Regions from separate parts of the Alteromonas sp. ISO5 genome, predicted to be linked through region 1. Evidence: riboswitches for the same ligand, from Rfam matches in the RefSeq annotation. Region 1 holds a riboswitch; the other holds the start of a gene.
What was found. A riboswitch is a leader RNA that binds a small molecule or an ion and turns the genes downstream of it on or off. The one in region 1 is predicted to bind thiamine pyrophosphate.
Positions count from the first base shown of each region.

Region 1 (10,422 bases):
TGAACACATTAATCGCAGCGTCAAGCCACAAATATTCACTGTTAAACTGAGTTGCAGCTAATTTGCCTAATCCCACCGCAGTTGCTGCCAAGCCAAACACAGCCATTAAATGCCAGCTCAAAGGCCGGGACTGAACTGATTTATCTTCACCCGGTTTATGATGCCACTGCCAGTAACCGTAAACCGCCATCACCATGTAAAACAGGTTAAGCACCGACTGAAACGGTAGTGCTACCTGCCAAAACAGCCAGGTGTAAATAGCGGTACTGGTCAGGGCCGCAAGCCAGCACCAGGCACTTTGCCGGGCAGCGAGCAGCACATAGGCAATGGCCAGCACTACGGCCAGCCATTCAGCCAGCGAGGTCGCGACGATTTGCTCAACCAATTGCGAAAGGGTCTGCTCCATATCGCCCTACTTAGTGCTCATGGCATCAAAATTAAGAAATTTGGCCACAAACACAGCCTGCCCGACTTCTTCATGGGTTCGCTGCATTTCAATTCCGAGCACATGCATCACCTCGGTGTAGTCGCCATGCACCTGAGTGCTGGTAGAACAGGTGATGACAGTAAGATTACTATAACTATTCAGCCGCTCAATAAACGTCTTTATAGGCCCAATATAATCATTCACCAAGGGATAAAGCGATAATTCAACCATCACCTGCATAATGCGCTCCTAGAATTGATAACGAACGGTAACACCAGTCTGACGGCCATTCCCGAGTTGGTAATATGGCTCATCAAATTCGTAAAAATCACGGGGATCGTTACTGAATCCGCCAAAGCCACGGGTATAGTAGGTTTCATCAAACGCATTATTGATCCACAGCTGCGTTTCCCAGTCATCTATTCGCCAGCTTAGCTGGGTATGCACTAATGTGCGCGACGGCGCCATAACATCATGGCCATCAGAAAAACGGTAGCGATCTGTAAAATCCACTTCAACATTCCAACGTATCGACTCATTGATATCCAGCCGGCTGAGTAAATTAGCCGTAAACTCGGGCGCCTGGGCTTGCTGCTGCTCAGTTACGGTGGTCCCGTCTGCCCGGGTATAATCTTCAAAATAGGCATCCAGATAACCGCCCGAAAAGTTCAGGTTCCAGTTGTCAGTTGCCTGCCAGCTAAGCTCAACCTCAACGCCCTGGTTGGTTCCTAAATCGGCGTTACTGATAATATCGATAAATTCAGCAGAGCCGTCATCCCGATACTGCAGTTCGTAGTCACTGACCTGCGTATCTTCCCGCTTCATAATAAAAAATGCTACCCGGGAGGTTAACTGGTCAGCCAGCCGCCCCTTCAAACCAATTTCATAGTTCCAATTGTATTCTTCGTCATAGAAGCGGTTGTTAATCGACACATTCTGATCAGGGTTAATGCCAGCGCCTTTATAACCTCGGGAAACACTGCCGTAAACAAGTTGCTGACCGAACTGATAACTGACTGCCAGCTTTCCGCCCAGCATCGTGGAGTCATGCTCACCATTCAGGCCGTCGTTGTCGCCGTAAGAAAAGTCATAATTTTCTGCACGTAAAGCAAACGTCAGCAATAAATCATTGTTCAACTGGCTTTCCAGCTGACCATAAACAGCCTGAGTGATGGGCTGATAGTGACTGACGAAATCGCCGTCAGCATAAGTGTACTGACGGAGTAAATCTTCTTTATTATTCTTTACCCGCGCTCCAATAACCCAGGAGGTTGTGTCGTTAAATAAACGCCATTGATCGCCACTGACGAAGCGTAACTCCACGGTATTGGTATCCACATCGCGATAAAAAGCGTCGAAAGAGGTGTATCCCCACGGATGAAAGCCATCATAGGTCCAGTCTTCGTCATAAGCATAGCCAATATTGTGGCTGGCGTGGGTGACAATAAAGTGCAGATCGCCGCCATCCAGACGGGTTAGCAAGTTAGCGCTGACAGCATGGGTTTGCTGGCGGTCAAATCCGGGTTCGTCTGACAATGTTTCGCGGGTGTTATCCAGTGAAAATGCATCAAAACCGTTGTCGATATCGTACCAGCGATAGTTGAGGGTTAACGATACTTGATCGCTGTAGTCATAGCTTGTCGCTAACCGTATTGCGCTTTCGTCAATATTGTTGGTATCGTCGCGATCAAGAAAGGTATTACGCACAAAACCGTCACTCTGGTTATGCACTAACGCGCCGCGTATGGCCAGCTTGTCTGATACTGCTATACTTTTCCCTGCTTCCACGCGATAGCTGTTCTTCGTTGCGGCAGAGAGCTGTACATAATCGGCGTTGCGATCATCGGCCTGAGTAGATTTAATTAATACCGCCCCGGCCAGTGCCCCGGTACCGAACACCGTAGCCTGAGGGCCTCTGAAGATTTCGACTTGCTGGGTATCAAATAGCAGTGCAGCAGCGCCAAGTCCGGTAAAGTCAAAATCATCAACCATGATGCTGACCGACGGATTAATCGGTTCAGCAAACTGACTGCGCTCGCCAATGCCGCGAATTTGCACAAAGCGTCCCCGCGAGGCACCCGTTGCAAAACTTACGTTAGGCGCAATGCGCAGTAAGTCTTCAATGTGTGCAGCCTGACGGCTTTGAATACGCGCATTATCAATGATTGAGGCACTGGCGCTCAATTGCGCCAGGGCCCGTTGATGAAAATCGCCGTACACGGTAACTTTTTCGATGTCTTGTTGCTCAGCAGCTAAAGCGCTGACAGATAAACTCAGTAAAGATAAGGAAAACAGAGTTTTGGGTAATTTCATACTGGATCTCTTGTGCAATGATGACCAAAAGATCCGGCTTTTAACGGCAGGTGATAAGGCTTGATTGTAACCATCCCTACGCCGGTATTATCCGGATCAGGTTTAAGGGTTCCCACGTGATGGATCTCAGCCGTTTCCGGCACCCCTTGGTGAATGCATTATGAATGCGCGATGGAGTCTACCAAGACTTAAGAGATTTGCAACTGTTTAACAGGTTGTTGCGCAATGGTATTTACCCGCAGAAATAAGAACGCCCACCGTGACGTGGTGGGCGTTACTTAATTGCTCCCGGATAAAGAGCTTTATACAGACCGGCGGTGACGACGCCAGCCTGTTATGCCGAGTCCGAGTACTGTCAGCGACAATGCGGTTGGCGCGTTAACCTCAGACAACGTCATATCTTTAAAACGTACTTGGGTGTTGCCACATTCATGGTCACAATCGTTAACCAGCACGATATGGGTAAAGTTGCCGCTCAGGTAGTTATCCAGATCGATTGAAAAACATTGCCAGCGATCGTTGGTGTAAGAAAAATCATCCAGCCCCCAATTTCGGGTAATGAGGTCGGAACACCTTTGGCTTCGCCACCATCGCCAATGCGCTGGAATAGGCCGAGTCTGAGTAGATACTGATCACACCATTATGCTGCACAAAATAATCACTGTCGCCGTTGTTCTAACGACTCATTCTTTCAAAAGTTGTTGTATCAAAGTCCACATCGTAATTGATAACTCCAACATTGGCAGAGGCTGCCATACCGCAGGCGACGATTACTGAACATACTTTTCTGGCCAACTTCATGTTTTAACCCTTAACTACTAATCAATACGTAAATACTGTACTGACTCTGAGTAACCCGGCCGCCTTTGTAATCAAAAGCTCGTGGCTTTTCGTCATGGCTTCACAACAAGTTTGGCTTTGTACATCATCAAACTTCGGAATTAATGGTAGCGCAGCAGAAAAATCAAAATAGGACACATTTTGTCGAACTATAGGACAATTTTGACCGTCCTCACTTAACACCAGGGCAAAAGTCGTTATTATGGTGGGAGAATTGCCAGGGATACAAAAACTGATATGTCTGTTACCTATACAGGAACGTTTTGGTCAGCCGTCACACGCGCGTTATTATCGTTACGCCGGGATAAGAGCCTGACAACGGAAGATGAAACTACCGTGCTATCGGTGCTCAGAGACATTGAAAGCGGTGACTACCCGGTTACGGCCCTGAATGAAAAATTAGCGCTGCTGAGTAAGAGTGATTCACCACAACGGATTGGTCAGTCCTTACTGGGGTATCTTGATTTCAACAAGATGGGTACCTTTCATTGTTTTTTATCCATGGCCCGCGATATTAACGCTGCCCTGGATGCTTTGCATACTTTCGACAGTCCTTTATTTGAAGCTTCTGAAAAGATTCAAGTCAATAAAACTGACAAACGGGTATCCCTCACAGTAAAAGCCGGTATTCTGGCCGATATGGAGCCCTTTGTGGTGGCATTTCTGCTGGCGCTGTTCCGTCACCTGGCCGGTCGAAATTTCGATTTCCAATACGTTGAACTCGTTCACGCTCATCCAAAGTGGCTGTTAACATCAGTGAGTCAGGCCCAATGCAGTAACCACCATCCGGCACTGGCTGTCAGCTTCGACACAAAGTGGTTAGCCAGCCCGTCGTTTTTCTACACTCCAAAACTGCAACTTGTGCTGGTAAAAAACCTGCAACCTGTCGGTGAGGGAGGCTTTAAGCAAGACCTTGTTGATGCATTCAAACAATTTGATACACCAGCCAGAATTCGCTCTGAAGCGGTTGGTGAACTGTTGGGCATGTCTGAGTCGGTGTTTCGGCGCAAACTCAAACAAGAAAAACTGTCGTTCAGCGCCCTGCTAAAATCGCACATCCATGAACGCAGCATAAATGGTTTACTGAGCGGCGAGAAAGTGGATGTTCTGGCTCAGTCGTTGGGGTTTTCCGATCGCCGTTCCTTCGATCGCAGCTTTAAAGAGTTTACCGGAATAAGCCCTGGTCAGTTACGTCAGGTAGGAAGCCGACTGCGGTTCCAACGGGGTAACCAGGCACTGATCGAAGTTACCGAAAATCTGCCCCCTCTGCCAGAAACCATCAGTCATATTGTGAATCTATCCGACGAACAGCTTACAGTCAGCCGACTGGTAAAGCTCATTGAGCCTGATCCGGTATTTCTGGCGCACATCATTGGTAAAGCCAGTAAAGCGCTTTACGGTTCTGTTCCTCAATCCCTTGAGCAGGCTATCGGACGTAACCTGGGCGTAAACAACGTGAGAAACCTTGCGGTGTTATTCGCCGCCCAGCAATTCCTGACAGTACTAAGTGTCCATCCGAATATCGAGCGGCTGATAGATGCTATGCTGTTAAGTAATGCCTTATTTGAAGCAATTTTTGCTGGCGAATATAGCCGCGACGACAAAGCCCTGATTAGCCAGCTCATTCTGTTTGGTCCACTGGCATTATTGTTAATTTTCCATACCGAACACCTGGATGCTTCACTATTTTTTGAACAGTGGCAAAGCGCTTCCAGTTTTGACGAATTTCAGTCAGCCCTGGCCGATGAACATAATCTGTGCCTGTATGGCGCCTCGTCTCTATTGCTGGTCAGATGGGGATTTACCAGTAAAGTGAATCAGACATTGTGGCGGTTGTGTCAGGAGCCGAATGCAACAGTGAATCAACGGATCCGCTGTTGTCATGAGCTGGCCTTTAACCATTTGTGCTTTAATCAGGCCCCGATTCACAATGAACAACTCGTCGCCGCGCTATCAGAACAACAGCGTAACCAAGCCAAAGACCTGATGGCAAAATGGTAAACTACCGCGAATGATTCTGGCTGAATTGGTAGCCAACCCACAAACAGGTACAATAGCGGTTTGACGTGATAACTTTTGCTTCTATGCCTACCGTAAAGACGTTAACCGCGCTATCAGACTGGAATACTGCGCTTCAGCAAACTTCGAATGCTCACCGCCATCTGTTGGTAGTGAGCGGTTCAGCGCACTATTGCAAAAACGTTATTGACCAATTAAAACAATGCTATGGTGAACAGGAAACGCTGCTTCTGGGTAAGGCCCTTAACCCTGAAATTAACTCACTAAGCATTGCAGCCTATCGTCAAATTCTCGGTGCTGAATACAGCCTGGCGATTGTTGATGCCTTTGAGGCGTTTCGCCCCAATGCGATTCTGGCAGTTGCCGGGACGGTAACCCGGGGAGGCCTGATGGTGGTGTGCTGTCCGGACTTTAACGAGTGGCCCGTTTACCGCGAGGCGTCTACCGGCCACTATTTAAGTTACGGAGAACAATTGCAATTCAGCCATTTGCGAGCTGCTATCCTAATGCAGTTCGAGAACACCTCAACGGTTGCCATATTGCACCAGAATCATCAGCCCAAGTTGCCTGAAATTACCTCTGTCCATCCGCCGCTTGCTTCTTTTTCACCGTTTAGATCGGCGGAACAACAAACTCTTTTCAACCGTATTACTGCCGGCCAGCCCATTCAAAACGCCCTGATCACTGCCGACCGTGGCAGAGGTAAATCAACCCTACTGGGCATGATTGCCGGATACTATATGACCTCATATGGTCAGTCAGTGATCATCACCAGCCGGTATGCAGAATCAATCAACCAGGTGCTTGCCGGCGCGCTCTTAACCTGTCCTCAAGCAGCTCGAGCAGCTCGAGCAGCTCGTCATCGGGTAACCTTTAATGATACGACATGCCAATGGTTACCACTCGATCACCCTTCGCTGGCCACTCTCAATGATTCGGTGTTATTACTAGTTGACGAAGCCGCAAGCATTCCGGTTCCGCAACTCACAGCGCTCTGCAATAAAGCTAAACATCTGCTGCTTAGCACTACGGTAAGAGGCTATGAAGGCTCAGGAAGAGGCTTTATGACCCGTTTCGTCCCCTGGCTTGGAAAACACCGACCGGATATCCTGCATTATGAATTGCAAACCCCTATTCGTTGGTTTCAGGGTGACCCGCTGGAACAATTCTGGTACCGGGCATTGTGTCTGGACCTGACCGTTTCGGATTCTCCTGACACAGAGGCTGTCGATTATCAGTACAACGACCCCTTTAACTATAAGGTTCTGAATAAACAACAGTTCGATGGCCCTACTAACCGCCAGCTGCTACCGCTACTCATGCAAGCCCACTATCAGACCACTGCCGATGAATTGGTACGTCTCTACGACTCACCAGACAATAATACATTACTGGCAATCTGCGACTATCAGGTAATCGGCGTATTAAATTATCAGCAAGAAGGCGGTGCATTACTTAAAAACGTTGCAAAAGACATTGCCTGCGGCGCCAGGCGAGTAAACGGGCATTTATCAGCCCAGGGGCTAAGCGTATTATTAGCCTCTTCGGTGCTTGCGACTGCCACTTACTGGCGTATTAACCGGATCGCTGTTCTCCCGGGGTTTCGGCGTAAAGGCATCGCCAGCACATTAATCAGCAAGTTGCTGGAAAAAGCAAAACAATGCGCAGTGGATGCACTGACTACTTCTTATGGCGCAACCCCTTCTTTGACTACCTTTTGGAATGGCAATGGCTTTGTTCCCGCCAAACCGGGATTAAAGCGTGATGCCTCAAGTGGTGAATACAGTTTACTGATGTATCTGCCATTAAGTCAGAAGATTATCGATGTTCAAATGTTAATTGCTCAGCGTTTTAGTCAGGAGTTAATGCTCCACCCTGTACCAGAAACATTTGGTTATCCCCCTTCTCAGTGCGCTTTTGAAATGAATCACAGTATTCTAAGGTGCTCGTTAGCCATACTGGAGCAGGTCGTTCGCGGTAGTAGAAGTCTTCAGCATGCCCGCGGCAGTGTTGCATGGTTGCTTAAAACACAGTCAGATAACATCACAGATAACGAGAGCAAAGCTGTACTACAGGACTTTGTGACGAACAGTAACGCGCTCGATGAGTTTTCTAAACGGCACCGGTTGAACGGCAAACGTGAAACAGAGCGTTTTATTACTATGCACCTCGGCAATGTCCTTTCCGGGAAAAAGCAATAAAGATGAGAATAACAGAGATAAAAAAAGCGCCATTTAGGCGCTTTTTATTTAGATATTTATACCGCGGTTTTTCGCTTTTTGCTTGATGTAAGGCTCCCAGGCATTCGCATTTCTGCGCAATGTCTTGTCCTTCTTCGCTTCCTTAATATGCTCGTACGCTTGCTTAAAGTTTCCGGCATAGAAGTTAGCTTCCATTAAGCTAAAGTGAACTTTGCCCGGGTCTTCTACGCCACGCTCCAGAGCTTTAGAAAGAGCTGCGATAGCGCCTTTGTAATTCTCTGCAACCAGCAGCAGTACACCCTGCTTACGGTAAAATTCTGGATCAGACGACATTTCTGCCGCTTCCTGATAATACTGCGCAGCAGTTTCATATTCCATCGCCTGGTGATAGCTGTTCGCTACAGACGCCAGATTATCTGCTGTTTTCTCAATCTTGCCGTTCGCAATATTCTCTGCCAGTACCTTGGCTGAACGATAAGGCATATTGTTTGTTGCATATAATTGAGACAACATTTTTATCAGGTTAGGCTTTTCTAAAAAACCTTCGTTGTAAGCAATTTCTAATGTTGCCAAAGACTTTTTATAGTCTTCGATCATCAGATAAAACTGCCCTAACTGAACCCACCACTTACCTTCTTCAGGGAACGTGTTAACGATGTCCTCGGCAACCCCAACGGTTTCTTTGAACATCTTACGCTCATAGTACGAAGATAACTTCAGTACATATGGGTTTTTGTTTGGTTCTTCATACAACGCGATGGCTTTGTTAGCTGGATCGATAAGCTTGTCGTATTGCTTCAGCTCGTAAAAAGCGTTAGCCATACGAGTGTAAACTTCAGGATCTTCTTTACAAGTAAAGTCCAGATATGCCTGATAGTACTTAACCGCTTGCTCGTATTCCTTTTCCTGCAGACTCAGGTCAGCAACCAGCTTGAGCGTTTGCGCATGCTCAAGGTCGTTTAATACCTTAGTTTCCACCGAAGACACTAACAGCTCCAGGGCTTTTGGCCCCATGCCGTCTTTAGTGGCCATGATGTTACCGAGGAAACGGTTTACATAAGCTTTGTCAAAGTCTTCCTTCGCTTCAATCTCAGACAGGATTGTGATTGCATCATCAATCAGGTCTTCGTTATAAGCTTCAAAAGCCTTCTGTACTTTTTTACCTACACGCTCACCCACCAGGTTGGTTGTACCTTTCTCGTAGCCTGGACACACCACCGGTGCCGAGCTTTGCGCTGCTGCTGGCAACGCAATCGCTGAGCCTAACGTGAATGCCGCTACTACCAGTGACTTTTTAAACATTGTGGATTTCAACATGATTATTGCTCCAGTTTAAAGTCTAGTTGTACAAACATATTAGGTTGCTTAACAGGCTTGCCGTCAACGATCTTAGGCTTGTATTTCCACTTCGCCAGCGCTCGACGGGCTTCACGGTCGAAGATACGCTTGGGATCCGCATCGATGACATCGATGTCGTCAACCGAACCGTCTTCCATGATAGTAAACTGAAGCTTAACCCAGCCTTCTTTACCATCACGTGCAGCCTGCGGCGGGTATTTAGGATCGATTCGAACGATTGGTGTCGCATCACCATCACTCTGCATCGCACCAACACCACCAATGTTTACACCAACACTACCGGTATCAACACCTGGGATATCCAGGCTGAATCCGTCTGCATCCGGCTCAGCTTCTTCCGGCTCAACAGGCTCCATTTTAGGCGGCTGTTGTGGCGGAGGAGGAGGCGGCGGCGGAACACGAGTACGTGTTTGCGTATCCTCTTCTGGCGGCTGCATAACGATATCGATAACCGGTGCATCCGGAATTTCATCAACCGGACGCGCTGAGTTTTCAATAAGTTTAGCCATTATTACGAACAGACCAAAAGCAACGGCTGCACCGATAACAATAGAGGCGATAATTCTACCCATACTAGTTCCTCGCAGCTACTGCAATGCGGTCAATGCCTGCGGCTTTAACCTGGTCCATAACTTCAACAACCACGCCGTGTTTAGCCTTAACATCTGCCTGTATAAACACGTAATCAGTTGGTTGCTCCGTAAGTAATCGCTCTAAGTTTGCCCTGACGCTGTCGACAGACACCTCGCGTTTATCTAACCAAACATCGCCATCTTCGGTGATCGCAATGAAAATGTTAGCATTTTTATGTAAGAACGCTCGGCTCGCATCGGGCTTGTTAACTTCTATACCGGCTTCCTTAACGAAAACCGTTGTCACGATAAAGAAGATCAGCATGATAAATACGATGTCCAGCATGGGCGTCATATCAATCGCTGCATCTTCCTCTTCGGTTCTGACTTTTCGAGCCATAATCTCTCTCTCTAATGATACGGCAAGCTATCAACTAGCTTTTCCCGCGCAATCTTAACCTTCGCTTCGAGACGAGTACTGATAAACAGCCCTGACAGCGCCGCGACCATTCCCGCCATTGTCGGGATAGTTGCCATCGAGATACCACCCGCCATAAGACGTGCGTTACTCGTACCTTGCGTTGCCATAGTCTCAAACACGCTGATCATCCCAGTTACAGTACCCAGCAGACCGATTAACGGACACATAGCTACCAAGGTTCGAATGATAAGCATTCTGGCGTTCAGGTTA
Region 1 covers NZ_CM176572.1:4,926,429-4,936,850, forward strand. Annotated here, with positions in the region: gene pnuC (nicotinamide riboside transporter PnuC) at 1-406, opposite strand, end outside; gene AC2T0J_RS22340 (YkoF family thiamine/hydroxymethylpyrimidine-binding protein) at 413-667, opposite strand; gene AC2T0J_RS22345 (TonB-dependent receptor) at 677-2,740, opposite strand; TPP riboswitch at 2,797-2,897, opposite strand; cyclic di-GMP riboswitch class I at 3,588-3,667, opposite strand; gene AC2T0J_RS22350 (helix-turn-helix domain-containing protein) at 3,818-5,581, shown strand; gene AC2T0J_RS22355 (GNAT family N-acetyltransferase) at 5,647-7,800, shown strand; gene AC2T0J_RS22360 (tetratricopeptide repeat protein) at 7,849-9,117, opposite strand; gene AC2T0J_RS22365 (energy transducer TonB) at 9,120-9,731, opposite strand; gene AC2T0J_RS22370 (ExbD/TolR family protein) at 9,733-10,131, opposite strand; gene AC2T0J_RS22375 (MotA/TolQ/ExbB proton channel family protein) at 10,143-10,422, opposite strand, start outside.

Region 2 (10,422 bases), 1.6 Mb from region 1:
AGCTAATTTCAACATCCGGATTCATCAGCCGGTGTACGCAGATAAGCTGCAGTAACTGGCGATTAGTCATATCCAGTGAACTCACCTTATCTCCCGTATATGGCCTTAATCGCGGTACCGACAAGCTATAACGGCTTCGCCAGTAACAAGATTGCAGGTACTCAAGATGCAACGCAGTAAAATAGCTATCCACACGCCAGTCGTTTAGCCCAATTAATACTCCCAGCCCAATTTTGTCCATACCGGCTCGGGCCAAACGTTCAGGTGTTAACAGACGCCAGTCAAAATCCTGTTTGCTACCCCGCGTGTGGTATTCAGCATAGCGTCGTCGTTGATAAGTTTCCTGATACACTATCACTGCATCAACACCAAGGGTTTTCAGTGTCTGGTAGTCGCGTTCGGCCAGCGGTTGTACTTCCATCGCCACATAACTGAAGTGCGGTTTGATCAGGGGCAACACCCGGCGAAAATATGCCATACCGACTTTACGCTCATGCTCACCGGTCACCAGCAATAAGCTGTCAAAACCCATTGCTTTGATGGCCGTCACTTCTGCCGTTACCTCTTCTTCCGACAGCGTTTTACGGCGAATCGCATTACTCGCCGAGAAACCACAATACGTACACTCATTGGCACAAAGGTTCGATAAATACAAAGGCACAAAAAACTGCATGGTATGACCAAACCGGCATCGGGTAAGTTGCCGGGCGCGGCTGGCGAGTACCGGCAAATAGGATTCGGCGGCCGGCGACAACAAAGCCGGCAGGTGCTGCAGGGTTAATCCTGGCGCGTTAAGGGCGGCTTCCACCTCTTTAGCGGTACTGGCATAAATACGCAACCGAATGTCATCCCAGTCGGTGGTCGTCAGTGTGTCTGCAAAACTCATAAATCCTCCAGAAACGCTTCAACCGGACTGGTAGCCACAGCCACTTTGTGCGCGGCAGCAAGCCCGGCTTCATACGCCTGTCGCCCTGCTCTGACCGCATGGTTAAACGCTACCGCCATGGTGACCGGGTCGTGCGCTGCAGCCATAGCGGTATTTACCAGTACTGCGTCCACCCCCATTTCCATTGCAGCGGCCGCATGACTGGGTGCGCCTATACCCGCATCAACCACCACCGGCACCCTTGCCTGTTCAACAATTATCTGTAGGAATTCGCGGGTTTGCAGCCCCTGATTAGAACCAATCGGGGCTCCCAGCGGCATGACCGCTGCGCAGCCAACCTCTTCCAGTCGTTTACATAAAACTGGATCGGCCGGACAATAGGGCAATACCACAAACCCCTGATTAACCAGTCGTTCTGCAGCTTTCAGCGTTTCCACAGGGTCCGGCAGTAAATAGCGCTGATCAGGGTGAATTTCAAGCTTCACCCAGTGGGTTTGTAGCGCCTGCCGCGCCAGTTCAGCTGCGTAAACGGCCTCATTCGCTGTGCGGGCGCCTGCAGTGTTAGGCAGTAAATGCACACCTAGCTGCTTTAAGGGGGCGAGCAATTGATCTGACCTGCGCGAAAGATCCATGCGCTTTAATGCCAGCGTGGTCAGCTCACTACCACTGGCATCAATGGCTTGCTGCATAATAGCTGCGCTGGCAAACTTTCCTGTCCCAGTAAATAATCTGGATGAAAAGGTTTTATCTGCGATATTAAGCATTCGTTATCCCCCGGCGAAAACGGTAAAAAGTGTTACGTGGTCATCGGCATGCAAGGCATGCTGAGGCCATAATGTTCGGTTTATTACCCGCTGATTAACGGCCAGGGCGAGTCCACTTTCATCCACCGAGAGCACTTCGATAAGCTGTTTCAGGCTCAGGCCTTCGGCCACTTCCGTTACCCTATTATTAACTGTAATCTGCATTGCGTTCTCCACATACCGGGCACCCTTGAAGGGGGGGTAATTTAAAGGCTTGCCATTGACCACAAAGGCCATCAAAAAGCTGTAACTCCCCCCAACTCAGCGGTGTCATAGAAGTAAGAAACAGCAGGGTCTGCAGCGCCTGCATCATGCCAACGATTCCCACAACCGGCCCCAAAATGCCTTGGGCAATACACGTATTCGCCTCACTTTGCTCTGACGCGTATAAGCACCGGTAGCATCCGTGGGATTGTCTGGGATCTAACATCAGTAATTGTCCCTGCATGCCACTGGCAGCACCAGATATAAGCGGTACGCCAAGTTGATAACAGGTCTGATTAATTAATTGCCGGGATGCCATATTATCGGTGCAATCAAGTACTACCGACGCCCCATCAAGCAGACTTTCAGCATTACTTTCAACCAGCCCTGTGACATAGCATTGCACACTCAGAGTCCGGTTGATGTCACGCAATCGCAGGCTCGCCACCCTCGCCTTGGACTCTCCGATATCCCGTTCACTATAAAGGGGTTGTCGTGGCAGGTTGCTCAGCTCTACCTCATCCCCGTCCACCAGTCTTAGCATGCCGACCCCGGCGCCGGCTAAGTAAGGCGCCACAGCACAGCCAAGGCCACCAAGACCAACAATTACAACTTCTGCGTGCCGTAATGCCTGTTGCTTGAAGTCATCCATCTCAGCCACCAGCAATTGCCGGCTATATCTGACGTAATCATCTCTGGTTAACACGTGCATACGTCTCCTTTAATCGGTTCACCGCAGCCAGTGGATCATGAGCGCGGGTAATTGCGGTAACCACCGCCACACCATTTACACCGGTGTCAACCACATCTGCAAACCTCGCCTGGTTAATGCCACCAATAGCAATCGTGGGTATATCACCAGCGAGTCGTTGATAACGACGCAATCGGGCTAATCCTTGGGGGTTCGAGGGCATCTTTTTGGTTTGTGTGGCATAGATATGACCGAGGGCAATATACGAAGGCTTGAACTGTTTAGCCCGGCATAATTCAGCATAGCCATGGGTAGAAATGCCCAGACGCAACCCAGCCTTCCAAATAGCTCCTAAATCAGCGGTTTCCAGATCTTCCTGACCTAAGTGAACACCGTAGGCGCCACACTCAATGGCCAGTTGCCAATGGTCATTGATAAACAATCGGGAATGAAAAGACGCTGCCATGTTGACTGCCTGGCGAATTTGCTTAGCAAGGTCAGCCACGGGTTGCTTGATACGCAACTGAATAATGTTCAGCCCCAGGGGCAATAAGGTAGCTAACCATTCAAGGCTGTCCACCACCGGATATAAGCCGAGTTGATGACAAGCCAGGGGAGCAAACCCGCTGGGCGACACAGTAATATCAGCATCTGCGGGCAGCTGACGCACGGCGGGGAAGTGATGCTCATCTGTGGGCCAGCCACAGCGGGCTAACGGCCCGGCACCTGAGCCTGCCGGATAGCCTTTAGTCAGGCCCATGTTTACATAGGCTTTAGCGATACAGACGGCATCATGTAATGGGTAATCCTGCGCCAGGGCGGCAGCGATAGCGCTGGCAAACGTGCAGCCGCTGCCATGTTGATGAGTAGCCTGCTGCCGGATACTGCTATAACACCATTGCGCCTCTTTAGTATACAGCCTGTCTTCAACCTGTTCGCCTCCACCATGCCCACCGGTGCAGAGCAGCCCGGTATTTTTAACTGGCAGCCCGTTGTGCACTGTAAGCCTCGCAATCAACGCCAGCTCTGAATCCACCTCGCCTTCAAAACAGGCAAACAAATACTGTAATTCATCACTATTCGGCGTGCACAGGTTAATGCAGGCTAGTAGAGCACGACAGGCCTGGGTAGAAACGCGTGCCATTTCGGCGCCGGTCGTCGCTACTTGTACGGGATCCCAAATGACCCACACCTGGTCATTACGCTCACGCACCTGGTTAATCAGCCCGATCACTACATCCACTTGCGCGTCGTTACTCAACAAGCCAATTTTAATGGCCTGTGGCGGCATATCGTATAGCAATGCCTGCCCCTGACTGTTTAATACGTCGGGGGCAACAGCTGCCACCCGCTCAACAGCCTCAGAGTTCTGAGCTGTTATCGTGGTGATCACTGTGCAGGCATGGCAACCTAAATCGTGGAGCGTTAGCATATCAGCCTGAATCCCCGCGCCACCGCCACTATCGGATCCACCGATACACCAGACAATTGGGCGTTGTTCAGCGGCCATCATTAGCACTATCCTCGGTGGTGACGGCCGGATGATAGAGCTCTGCCCCGCGCCGATTGAATTCGACTGATTTGGCACGCATACCCTCCACCTGCTCGGCGGCAGTGTGATGGGCAGCGATATTTACCGCAATAGCTTCTCCTCTGGCTTCCTTAGCTGCCGCATCACGGACTTCATGGGAAATTTTCATCGAACAGAATTTGGGGCCACACATGGAGCAAAAATGGGCAACTTTACCAGCGGCCTGGGGGAGTGTTTCATCGTGATAAGCTCGCGCGGTACCCGGATCCAGCGCCAGATTAAACTGATCTTCCCAGCGGAATTCAAAGCGCGCTTTTGACATGGCATTGTCCCGAATTTGCGCCGCTGGATGACCTTTCGCAAGGTCTGCCGCGTGGGCGGCGATTTTATAGGTGATGAGTCCTTGTTTAACATCCTCTTTATTGGGCAATCCAAGATGCTCTTTGGGTGTCACATAGCACAACATTGCGCAGCCGAACCATCCGATCATGGCGGCGCCAATCCCCGAAGTAAAATGGTCATAACCGGGCGCAATGTCAGTAGTGAGCGGACCTAGCGTATAGAAAGGCGCGCCGTGACAATGCGCTAACTGCTCATCCATATTGGCTTTAATTAAATGCATGGGCACATGTCCTGGCCCCTCAATCATTACCTGCACATCATATTCCCAGGCAATCTTGGTGAGCTCACCGAGGGTATGTAACTCGGCAAACTGCGCCTCATCATTGGCATCAGCCACTGAGCCGGGCCGCAGACCGTCACCCAGACTCAGCGACACATCATAGGCTGCACAAATTTGGCAGATTTCTCTGAAGTTCTCGTACAAAAAGCTCTCAGCATGATGACTAAGGCACCACTTAGCCATAATTGACCCGCCACGGGATACAATGCCCGTCACCCGGTTTGCCGTCATTGGCACATAACGCAGCAACACACCGGCATGTATCGTAATATAATCGACGCCTTGTTCCGCTTGTTCGATCAGCGTGTCGCGAAACAGCGGCCAGGTGAGGTCCTGTGCGACACCATTCACTTTTTCCAGCGCCTGATAGATGGGAACAGTACCAAGGGGCACGGGGCTGTTTCGAAGTAACCACTCGCGGGTTTCATGAATATTGCGCCCGGTCGATAAATCCATGATGGTATCCGCGCCCCAACGAGTTGCCCAGACCAGCTTTTCGACCTCTTCTTCGATGGAAGAGGTGACCGCCGAATTACCAATATTGGCGTTAACCTTGACCAGAAAATTGCGGCCAATGATCATAGGCTCAGACTCCGGGTGATTAATATTGGCCGGGATAATGGCGCGCCCGGCGGCCACTTCAGCCCGGATAAATTCCGGCGTAATCTGCTCTGGTAATCCTGTGTCGAAGGTTTCTCCTTTATGCTGTTGCAACAGGGCTTTATCACGAACCTGTGCCCGGCCCATGTTTTCCCGAATGGCAATGAATTCCATTTCCGGCGTTATGATACCGCGCCGCGCATAGTGAAGCTGGGTAACACATTTACCGGATTTCGCGGTTTTTATAGGGTGTTCCACCTGCATTCGTAACGAGCAGGCATGACCATCCAGTTGGTTATCGCGGGTATATTGTGATGCAGAAGCCGATACCGCCTCGCAATCGCCGCGCTGATCAATCCATTGCTCCCTGAGCGCTTGCAAACCGTTGTGCACATCGATTGTGATATCCGGATCACCATAAGGACCTGACGTATCGTAAACCAGTACCGGCTCATTCGACTCGTAGACCGGGTTTGCAGTATCGCCACCAATCAGGCTGTCTGACTGTTCAATACTGCGCATAGGAACGCGAATCGTCTGGTCTGAGCCATCAAGGTAAACCCGCCTGGAGCCGGTAAAGCTCTGGCCACTTAATTGCGCGATAAATTGTTGCGCTTGTTCGCGCTGTTGACGTCGTGTTGACATAGCATTTATTCCTTGTAGAAATGAGAAAAATGCTTGTCAGGAGTGTTTAAAAAGACGATTACCACAGCAACGGCAAAACCTTCTGGTTCTGTGTTGTACTATGGGTAATATTGCCTTGTTCCCTTCGCAGGTATTAGCCTGATCAGGTTCAACGGATCCCGCTTACGCGGTCTCAGCTTGCATTCCGTAAAGAATAGCGAAGCACTCCGACAAGTATCGTTAATTGCAGCCTTTTAGCTTTTGCAATCGGATTGCCACCGAGTATAGGGAATGCAATCCACCACTTCAAGGCCCACAGGTAAGTTAGATTTCACTTAATGAAATGGTCATTTTGACCGGGAATAATACTATCAACACTACCCAAATTGCTGAATGTGCGTACAATGTTCGCCTTTTCTAAGCAACCATAACAATAGCCAGCATTATGACCGATAACGCCGATCCGTATTTCGACATTCGCCCCTACAACGACGTAGAAGTCCCCGCGTCCATTGAGCGGCTGATTAACGATCAGGAGTTTATCAACGCGATTGTTAATCACCGTTTTGAACACAGTCCGCATTGGCTGTCGTCGCTGCTGAGACCGCTGGTGAAAGTGTTACTGCGGCTGAAATGGCGAAAGTTTAAGACCGTCGCCCACATTCAGAACGAAGTGGGTTTTTTTATGGAGTCACTGCTGCAGCGCACTAGCCAGGGCATCACCGTAAAAGGATTAGATAAGCTCGACCCCAACCAGGCGTATATTTTTATTTCCAATCACCGTGATATAGCAATGGATCCTGCGCTGGTTAATTTTGCCCTACACCGTGCCGGCCACGAGACCGCATTGATCGCTTTTGGTGATAACCTGCTTAAAAAGCCCAGTGCCACCGAGTTAATGAAACTCAACAAAGGTTTTGTGGTAAAACGCTCAGCCAAAGGCCCCCGGGAATTACTTAAAGCACTCACCCAGTTGTCTAATTTTATTAAAGACTCGTTGAAGCACCGGCAGTCAATCTGGATAGCACAGCGTGAAGGGCGAGCCAAAGACGGCATGGACCTAACCGACCCGGCTATCCTTAAAATGTTCTACATGGCTGGTAAGCAACAAAAACTCGACTTCGGTGAGTACATGAAATCACTAAATATTGTGCCGGTTGCCATTTCTTACGAAAACGATCCCTGTGATATTGCGAAAGCCAACGAGCTCTATCAACGTGAGCACCTGGGCGGCTATAACAAATCAGAATTTGAAGATATCGACAGCATCATTCAGGGTATCATTGGTAACAAGTGCCGGTTGAGTGTGAACTTTGGTGAAGTGATCACACAGGACTTCGAAACGCCGGAAGCACTGGCGAAGCATATCGACCAGCAAATTCACCACAACTACCAGCTTTACCCGATTAACTATCTGGCTGCTAACCAGGAGTGCAACGAACTAACCCAGGCCTGCCGGGATCGCTTTGCGGCCAAGCTGGCAGAGCTACCTGAACAGGCTCACAGTTACCTTATAGCCAACTATGCTAACCCGGTGCACAACGCCAAATAGTGGTTAGACCAGTCAACCTTTGTTACTATCGCCTGACTGATCCAAGCAGCAGGTGTTTATGCAACTTCATGCCATCCCGGGTTACATAGAAAATATTTATCTGGTCGAGGACGTGGCCGGGCTAATGCTGCTGGATGGTTGTAGCCGCGCCGATGTAGAAAACGTTTGTCGCTATATTAATGATGAAATTGACCTGCCATTGTCTGCGCTTAAACTCATCGTAGTTACCCATATGCACCCGGACCACGCCGGTGGTGCCCGGCTATTGCAGCAGCGTAGTGGCGCATTACTCGCTTGCCACCCCAGAGCACCTGGCTGGTACCGCGGCATCGCAGGAAGAACGGCGCATGCTATCGACGTAGCACTTACCTGGTGGGTGGCGGGAAAGTTAGGTAAACCTAAGCGGCATATCTGGTATAAGCCCTATTTTCATCCGAATATAAAACTTAACGATGAACAACGACTGCCTGTTTTTGATGACTGGCAGGTTATATACACCCCCGGTCATACCGACCACGATATTTCACTGTTTCACCTGCCAACTCAGCAAATCTATGTTGCCGACTTAATTGTGTCGGTGAAAAAACAGCTTACCTCGCCTTATCCGGTATGCCATCCCAACCAGTACAAACGCTCACTTAAGCGAATCAGTAAGCTCAATCCTGCCAAGGTATATTGCGCTCATGTCAGGCCATTGTCACAGCAGGACATCGACTACGAGGCTCTGATTGCACAAGCCCCGGCGCTGCCGAAAAATCACTGGCACTCAAGTAAAATCAGAATTTACCGGGCGTTGGGCTTACGTTCTAATCAGCACTAACAGATGGCGCAGACCTACGCCAAACCAACTCGCCAGTGATGCCGCTGAGTCATCTTCCTGTTGCAGGGGCAGTTGCAAGGTAAATTCAGTGAAAGAACCAGGTTCACTCTCACACTGAACCGAGCCATCCAGCTGCTGCAACCCGTTGAGTGAATCGGCGAACTAGTTAGCAAAGTGAACATTGATGACTGGATATCCATATACCAGTCGACAGTGGCCGGGCCCCCTGAATCAATTAATTAGTACTCACTACCTGTCCAGCTCATCCCGCACAATCTGTGCACCGGCAGATAATGCCGCTAATTTACCGCTGGCGACATTTCTGGACAACGGCGCCATGCCACAGTTAGTGCACGGATAAAGCTTATCCGCATCAACAAACTGTAGGGCCTTGCGCAGGGTATCAGCCACTTCTTCGGGCGTTTCTATGGCGGTATTGGCAACATCGATAGCCCCCACCATAACCTTCTTGCCCCGGAGTAATTCAATCAGCTCCATGGGCACCCGGGAGTTATGGCATTCCAGCGAAATAATATCGATGTTTGACCGCTGTAGTTTAGGGAATATTGCCTCGTACTGGCGCCACTCATCACCCAGGGTTTTCTTCCAGTCTGTGTTGGCTTTTATGCCATAGCCATAGCAGATATGTACCGCGGTTTCACACTTAAGGCCTTCAATGGCTCTTTCCAGCGCTGCAATGCCCCAGTCATTCACTTCATCAAAGAACACATTAAAGGCCGGTTCATCAAACTGGATAATGTCCACACCTGCGGCTTCCAGTTCTTTCGCTTCCTGATTCAGAATTTTAGCAAACTCCCAGGCCAGTTTTTCACGGCTCTTGTAGTGAGCGTCGTAAAGGGTATCAATCATCGTCATCGGGCCGGGTAACGCCCATTTTATTGGCTGCCCGGTGTGTTTACGTAAAAACCGGGCATCTTCGGCAAAGACCGACTTTGGCCTGGCCACAGTATCCACCACTACCGGCACACTGGCATCATAGCGGTTGCGAATTCTTACCGTTTTACGGTTTTCAAAATCCACTCCTCTAAGATGCTCGATAAAAGTGGTTACGAAATGCTGACGGGATTGCTCGCCATCACTAACAATATCAACACCAGCACGGATCTGATCCTGCAACGACAACAGCAGCGCATCCTGCTTCCCTTCCACCAGCGCATCACCTTCCAGCTTCCAGGGTGACCACAATGTTTCAGGCTGTGCCAGCCAGGCTGGCTTAGGCAAACTGCCGGCGCTACACACAGGTAATAAGTTTTTCATAGTAAGCATGCTTTTCGGTGGTTAGTTAGTGTAATTGGCAGACCATTGCTCCAGCACGGCCTGATAAGGTTTAATAAAATACTCCTCGGCAAACTGCCCCTGCGCGATGGCAAGCTGACTGCGCTCTTCTCGGTCATACACGATTTGAGTGACGGAATGGTCCGGGTGCTTCAGATTAGGCTTATACCGTTGACCAGCCGCCGCATTAGCGTTGTATATTTCTGGACGGTATATCTTCTGAAAGGTCTCCATGGTGGCAATGGTGCTAATCAGCTCCAGGTTGGTATAGTCATTAAGCAAATCGCCAAAAAAGTAAAAAGCCAACGGCGCGACACTGTTTGGCGGCATGAAATAGCGCACCTTGAGGCCCATTTTCTGAAAGTAAAGTTCGGTGAGTGAAGACTCGTCGGGCTGATATTCAACGCCAAGTACCGGATGGATATTCTCGGTGCGGTGATAAGTTTTGCTGTCAGACACACTCAAACAAATCACCGGGAGCTTATTGAAAGCTTGCTGATATTCCTGTGAGCCCACGAAACACTGAAACAGCTTGCCATGTAAATCGCCGAAATTCTCCGGAATACTGAAGCCTGGTTGATTCTTGTTATGATTAAGCAGTAACACACTAAAATCGTAGTCACGCACGTAAGAAGAAAAATTATTGCCCACGTTGCCCTTAATCCTTTCGTTGGTCTGCCGATCAACAATATAGGTTTGCAGCATTTCAATGGTGGGGAAGGTTTGCCCGCTG
Region 2 covers NZ_CM176572.1:1,271,710-1,282,131, forward strand. Annotated here, with positions in the region: gene thiH (2-iminoacetate synthase ThiH) at 1-886, opposite strand, end outside; gene AC2T0J_RS05750 (thiazole synthase) at 883-1,650, opposite strand; gene thiS (sulfur carrier protein ThiS) at 1,654-1,854, opposite strand; gene AC2T0J_RS05760 (HesA/MoeB/ThiF family protein) at 1,838-2,605, opposite strand; gene thiE (thiamine phosphate synthase) at 2,583-4,097, opposite strand; gene thiC (phosphomethylpyrimidine synthase ThiC) at 4,084-6,042, opposite strand; TPP riboswitch at 6,145-6,261, opposite strand; gene AC2T0J_RS05775 (1-acyl-sn-glycerol-3-phosphate acyltransferase) at 6,467-7,573, shown strand; gene AC2T0J_RS05780 (MBL fold metallo-hydrolase) at 7,632-8,393, shown strand; gene AC2T0J_RS05785 (methionine synthase) at 8,643-9,671, opposite strand; gene AC2T0J_RS05790 (DUF1852 domain-containing protein) at 9,693-10,422, opposite strand, start outside.
Region 2: it holds a riboswitch for thiamine pyrophosphate, as region 1 does, so the genes downstream of both, thiC (phosphomethylpyrimidine synthase ThiC) here and AC2T0J_RS22345 (TonB-dependent receptor) in region 1, are expected to answer to the same signal.